2 linked regions of the Azoarcus sp. KH32C genome follow. The protein of the gene in region 1 binds, or shares a complex with, the protein of each later gene. Links are inferred from orthologs where the notes say so. Each region holds a gene or a part of one and is shown in the gene's direction. Other genes may lie near its edges. The genes, in order: accD and accB.

What was found.
Region 2: the proteins of accD (region 1) and accB are in contact, whole or in part, in a solved structure (PDB 8UXZ), measured with the Escherichia coli proteins. The link is inferred for Azoarcus sp. KH32C from one-to-one orthologs.

What each region holds. Positions count from the first base shown.
Region 1 is NC_020516.1:3,481,311-3,484,578, reverse strand. What follows is about bases 319-3,268. They hold accD (acetyl-CoA carboxylase, carboxyltransferase subunit beta), read left to right. Parts: upstream 319-1,333; coding sequence 1,334-2,203; downstream 2,204-3,268. Other genes in these bases: folC (bifunctional tetrahydrofolate synthase/dihydrofolate synthase), read left to right, coding at 2,221-3,268; trpA (tryptophan synthase subunit alpha), read left to right, coding at 522-1,337; trpB (tryptophan synthase subunit beta), read left to right, coding at 319-480. Outside these bases: more of trpB, read left to right, coding at 1-318.
Region 2 is NC_020516.1:4,154,264-4,157,339, forward strand. Bases 178-2,935 are described here. They hold accB (acetyl-CoA carboxylase biotin carboxyl carrier protein), read left to right. Parts: upstream 178-1,210; coding sequence 1,211-1,660; downstream 1,661-2,935. Other genes in these bases: AZKH_RS18555 (TlpA disulfide reductase family protein), read left to right, coding at 178-608; aroQ (type II 3-dehydroquinate dehydratase), read left to right, coding at 666-1,157; accC (acetyl-CoA carboxylase biotin carboxylase subunit), read left to right, coding at 1,668-2,935. In the rest of the region: AZKH_RS18550 (hypothetical protein), read left to right, coding at 1-66; more of AZKH_RS18555, read left to right, coding at 63-177; more of accC, read left to right, coding at 2,936-3,029; prmA (50S ribosomal protein L11 methyltransferase), read left to right, coding at 3,045-3,076. UniProt on the Escherichia coli protein: This protein is a component of the acetyl coenzyme A carboxylase complex; first, biotin carboxylase catalyzes the carboxylation of the carrier protein and then the transcarboxylase transfers the carboxyl group to form malonyl-CoA.

The sequences.
Region 1 (3,268 bases):
AACGCCATGGGGATCTTCTATCCCTACATCGACATTGCCGGCGTGCGCCTCGTCGGCGTCGAGGCGGCCGGCGAAGGTGTCGAGACCGGTCATCATGCGGCCAGCCTGACGGCCGGTCGGCCGGGCGTGCTTCACGGCAACCGCACCTATCTGCTGCAGGATGACGACGGCCAGATCATCGAGACGCATTCGATTTCCGCCGGTCTCGACTATCCGGGCGTCGGTCCCGAGCATGCGTGGCTGAAGGACAGCGAACGGGCCGAATACGTTGGGGTGACCGATGCCGAGGCGCTGAAGGCGTTCCACGATCTGTGCCGCCTGGAAGGCATCATCCCGGCGCTGGAGTCGTCCCACGCGCTGGCCTATGCGGCAAAGCTTGCGCCGACCTTGCCTCGCGACAAGGTTCTGCTGGTCAATCTGTCCGGTCGTGGCGACAAGGACATGCATACGGTCGCCGAGCGTTCCGGCATCCAGTTCTGATTTCCGCGGGCCGCTGCGGCCCGCGCCTGTGCGAAATCCCTATGTCAAGAATCCAGTCAGTATTTCAGCGTTTGCAGGCCAACGGGCGGCGGGCGCTGATTCCGTTCATCACCGCCGGAGATCCGGCGCCCGATTTGACCCTGCCCTTGATGCAGGCACTCGTCGAAGGGGGGGCGGACATCATCGAGCTTGGCGTGCCGTTTTCGGATCCGATGGCCGATGGGCCGACCATCCAGCGCGCATCGGAGCGCGCCCTGGCGAATGGCATGAACCTCCGCAAAGTGCTCGAGGTTGTGAGCGCATTCCGGGGTGGGAACCAGGTGACGCCGGTCGTCTTGATGGGATACGCCAACCCGATTGAGGCGATGGGCGTCGAGCGTTTCGTCGAAGCTGCCCGCGACGCGGGAGTCGACGGCGTGCTCGTTGTCGACTATCCGCCGGAGGAGTGCGAGGCGTTCTCGGCGGCAGTGCGAAAGGCTGGACTCGATCCGATCTTCCTGCTGGCCCCGACCTCGACCGAGCAGCGTTTCGACGACGTTGCCCGCGCTGGCAGTGGCTACATCTACTACGTGTCGCTGAAGGGGGTGACCGGCTCGGCGGCGCTCGACTTTGACGAGGTGGCGGCACGTCTGCCGCACATCCGTGCCCGGGTAGGGATGCCGGTCGGCGTCGGGTTTGGAATCCGGGATGCCGAATCGGCACGCCGGATTGGCGAGGTGGCCGATGCGGTGGTGATCGGCAGTCGGATCATCGAAGAAATCGAAAAAAGTCCGCGGGACCAGGCGGTTGAAAACGTGCGCTCGTTCGTGAGCGGTATCCGTTCCGCACTCGATCAGATTCAGGGAGCGCCGCGATGAGTTGGCTTCAGAAACTTCTGCCGCCCAAGATCAAGCGGGCGGAATCCGCAGCACGCAAGTCCATTCCGGAAGGCCTGTGGAGCAAGTGTCCCGCCTGTGAGGCGGTGCTTTATCGTTCCGATCTTGAAAGCAATCAGAGCGTTTGCCCCAAGTGTGGTCACCATCAGCGCCTGCGCGCGCGGGCACGCCTCGATCTTCTGCTCGATGCCGAGGGGCGCTTCGAAATCGGGAACGAGGTGCTTCCGGTCGATCCGCTCAAGTTCAAGGATTCGCGCCGCTATACCGAACGCCTCTCCACCGCGATCGACGACACGGGCGAAGCCGACGCGATGGTCGTCATGCAAGGTTCCATCCTTACCGTGCCGGTGGTGGTCGCGTGTTTCGAGTTCGAATTTCTCGGCGGCTCCATGGGCTCCGTCGTCGGCGAACGCTTCGTGCGGGGGGCGAAAGCCGCATTGGAGCAACGCCTGCCTTTCATCTGCATCACGGCAACGGGTGGAGCACGGATGCAGGAAGGTTTGTTCTCGCTGATGCAGATGGCGAAGACGACCGCGGTCCTGACGCAACTGACGCAGCGCAAGCTGCCTTTCCTGACGATCCTTACCGATCCGACGATGGGGGGAGTGTCCGCGAGCTTTGCGTTCATGGGCGACGTAGTGATCGCCGAGCCGGGCGCGCTGATCGGCTTTGCCGGGCCGCGCGTGATCGAGCAGACCGTGCGTGAAACGCTGCCTGAGGGCTTCCAGCGATCCGAGTTTCTGCTCGAGAAGGGGGCGATCGACATGATCGTCGATCGGCGCGAAATGCGCGCGAAGCTGGCTCAGGTTCTTACGCTGCTGACGCGGCAGCCTGCGATCGGCGTCTGATCTTTTCATCGCGTCACATGGAATTTCCTGATACGTTGAGCGGTTGGCTCGAACTGCTTGAAAGCAGGCATGCGCAGTTCATCCAGCTCGGTTTGGAGCGCGTCCTGCAAGTGCGGGATGCACTCAAGTCAGTCAGCGACGCCGTGGTCATCACGGTCGGCGGGACGAACGGCAAGGGGTCGACCTGCGCAATGCTCGAGGCGATCCTGCTGGCTGCCGGCTACCGCGTCGGCTGCTATACATCCCCGCATCTCGTGCGCTACAACGAACGCGTCCGCATCAATGGGGTGGAACTGTCCGACGAGCGTCTTGTTGAGGGCTTCGCCGCGGTCGAGGCTGTGCGCGGGGCGGTGCCGCTGACCTATTTCGAACATGGTACGCTCGCGGCGTGGCATTGCTTCTGTCGGGAACCGCTTGACGTACTGATTCTCGAGGTTGGCCTTGGCGGACGGCTCGACGCCGTCAATGCGATCGATCCCGACTGCGCAATCGTCACCGGTGTGGCTATGGATCACATGGACTACCTCGGAGATACGCGCGAGAAGATCGGTTTCGAGAAGGCGGGGATCTTTCGATCGGAGCGTCCCGCGATCTGTTCGGACCCGCTGCCGCCAGCGTCGCTGGTCGCCCACGCGCGCGAGATCCGGGCCGACTTGCGCCTTGTCACCGAGGATTTCGGGTTCTCCGGCGATCGGACGCAGTGGGTCTGGTGGAGCCGGAGCGGAACGCGTCGTGGCGGTCTCGCGTATCCGGCCTTGCGCGGTGCCAACCAATTGCTGAATGCATCGGCTGTAATGATGGCCCTGGAGACTCTCCGCAATCGGATTCCGGTGTCGATGCAGGCGGTGCGCCAGGGGATGATGCTCGTCGAACTCCCCGGGCGGTTCCAGGTTCTCCCCGGAAAGCCGTCGGTAGTTCTTGATGTCGCCCACAACCCTCAGGCCGCCGGCGTGCTGTCCGAAAACCTCTCGAACATGGGATTCTTCCCTGAGACGTGGGCGGTGTTGGGGATGCTCGCAGACAAGGATGTGGAAGGCGTCGTTCGTTTGATCCAGGATCGTGTCG
Region 2 (3,076 bases), 670 kb from region 1 along the record:
GTTGAAGCCCTGCTTGCCGCCGACGAGCGCGCAGCCGCCGAAGCAGCGAACCTCGCGCAAGAATGAAGCGCCCGGGCACCGCGCTCCTTGTCGTCGCCGTCGCGGCACTCTCGGCGCTCGCCGGGTATTGGATGCAACACCGCCTGCGATCCGACGACGTGCCTGCGGTGACGGCCGAGCAAGGGGCGCCCATCCTGGCCCTGACCCTGCCGGACACGGACAATCGCCCGCAAGCGCTTGGGCAATGGCGCGGCAAGGTGCTTGTCGTGAATTTCTGGGCGACCTGGTGCCCACCTTGCCTGCGCGAACTGCCCGAATTCTCCGAGGTCGCCCGCCGCCATGCCGACCAGCCGGTGCAGTTCGTCGGCATCAGTATCGACCGCATCGAAAATGTGCGGCATTTTGTAAGCAACACCCAAATTCCATATCCGTTGCTGATAGGCTCGCCGGAAATCGTGAACCTCACCGTTCCGCTCGGCAACACAGCTCGCGCACTGCCATTCACAGCAATCTTGGACCAAGGCGGGGCGCTGCGATTTGTGAAGCTGGGTACCTTGAACGCCGACGAACTAGCAGGCAAAATCCGCGCACTGCTCGACAGACCCTGAGCGCTGCAGTGCCTTTTTTCTGGACAAATTGCAGCCAATTGCGGCAAACTTGCCGACATGACGCGCTCAAAACGCAGCAAATCTTCAGAATCGGCACCCCCGCCGCAGACCCGTATCCTGGTCCTGCACGGCCCCAATCTGAACCTTCTAGGCACCCGAGAACCCGAGGTTTACGGGCGCACTACGCTCGCCGACATCCATTCCGCAATGGATGCGCGCGGCCGCGCCGACGGCGTGGTGGTGGAAAGCTTCCAAAGCAACCACGAAGGGCAGCTGATCGATCGCGTCCAGGCTGCCGCCGTCGAAGGCGTCAGCTACATCATCATCAACCCGGCTGGCTATACGCACACCAGCGTCGCGCTGCGTGACGCGCTTGCCGCCGTGGCGATTCCCTACGTGGAAGTGCATCTGTCGAACATCCACGCGCGGGAAGCCTTCCGGCATCACTCCTATTTTTCCGATCGCGCCAGCGGCGTGATCTGCGGGCTGGGCGCATACGGCTACATGGCCGCTCTCGAATTCGCCCTGACCCAGCTGCGGAAAACCTGAAAAAACAACCCTCTGGCAGCGCCCTCGCGGCGCCGGCCGTCTGGAGAACCACAATGGATCTGCGCAAGCTGAAGAAACTCATCGACCTCGTCCAGGAATCGGGCATCTCCGAACTCGAAGTGACCGAAGGCGAAGAGAAGGTTCGCATTGCCAAGCACATCGCGGCCCCCACCGCCGCAGCCTATCTGGCGCCGGCCCCCGCCGCCGTCGCTGCTGCCCCGGCCGCCGCACCTGCCGCCACGGCCCCTGCGGCCGACGCCCTGCCCGAGGGACATGTCGTCAAGTCGCCGATGGTCGGCACCTTCTATCGCGCAACCGCTCCCGGCGCAGCCCCGCTCGTCGATGTCGGCCAGAGCGTGGCCATCGGTGACCGTCTGTGCATCATCGAAGCGATGAAGCTGATGAACGAGATCGAGTCCGAATTCGCCGGCACCGTAAAGGCGATCCTGGTCGAGAACGGCCAGCCGGTCGAATACGGCCAGCCGCTGTTCGTAATCGGCTGATCCGCCCATGTTTGAAAAAATCCTGATCGCGAACCGCGGCGAAATCGCCCTGCGCGTACTGCGCGCATGCCGCGAGCTCGGCATCCGCACGGTCGCAGTCCATTCGGAAGCCGACACCGAGGCGAAATACGTCAAGCTCGCCGACGAGTCGGTCTGTATCGGCCCGGCGGCGTCCGGCCTGAGCTACCTCAACGTGCCCGCCATCATTTCGGCCGCCGAAGTCACCGACGCCGAAGCGATTCACCCCGGCTACGGCTTCCTCTCTGAAAACGCCGATTTCGCCGAGCGCGTCGAACAATCCGGATTCGTCTTCATCGGCCCGCGTCCCGACACCATCCGCCTGATGGGCGACAAGGTCAGCGCCAAGGACGCGATGAAGGCGACCGGCGTTCCCTGCGTGCCCGGTTCCGACGGCGCACTGCCGGACGACCCGAAGGCGATCATCAAGATCGCACGCGGCATCGGCTACCCGGTGATCATCAAGGCGGCGGGCGGCGGCGGCGGGCGCGGCATGCGCGTCGTGCACACCGAGGCGGCGCTGCTCAATGCCGTTGCGACGACGCGCGCGGAAGCGCAGGCGGCGTTCGGCAACCCCGTCGTGTACATGGAGAAGTTCCTCGAGAACCCTCGCCACGTAGAAATCCAGGTGCTCGCCGACGAGCACGGCAACGCGGTTTACCTCGGCGAGCGCGACTGCTCGATGCAGCGCCGCCACCAGAAGGTGATCGAGGAAGCCCCTGCGCCCGGCATCGACCGCAAGACGATCGCCAAGGTCGGCGAACGCTGCGCCGAAGCCTGCCGCAAGATCGGCTACCGCGGCGCGGGCACCTTCGAGTTCCTGTTCGAGAACGGCGAGTTCTACTTCATCGAGATGAACACGCGCGTGCAGGTCGAGCACCCGGTCACCGAACTGATTACCGGCATCGACATCGTGCAGGCCCAAATCCGCATCGCGGCCAACGAGAAGCTGTGGTTCGGCCAGAAGGATATCGCCTTCCGCGGCCACGCGATCGAATGCCGCATCAACGCCGAAGACCCGTTCAAGTTCACGCCCTGCCCGGGCCGCATCACGAATTGGCACGTGCCCGGCGGCCCCGGCATCCGCGTCGATTCGCACGTGTACAACGGCTACATGATCCCGCCGCATTACGACTCGATGATCGGCAAGCTGATCGCCTACGGCGACACGCGCGAGCAGGCGCTGCGGCGCATGCGGATCGCACTGTCCGAAATGGCGGTCGAAGGCATCAAGACCAACATCGCGCTGCATCAGGAACTGATGCTCGACGCGCGCTTCATCGAAGGCGGCACCAGCATCCATTACCTGGAACACAAGCTGGCCGACCGCAACGAAGTGAAAAAGACCTGATCGAACGGAACGGACATGTGGATATCGGTCACGCTGCAGGCTGACGC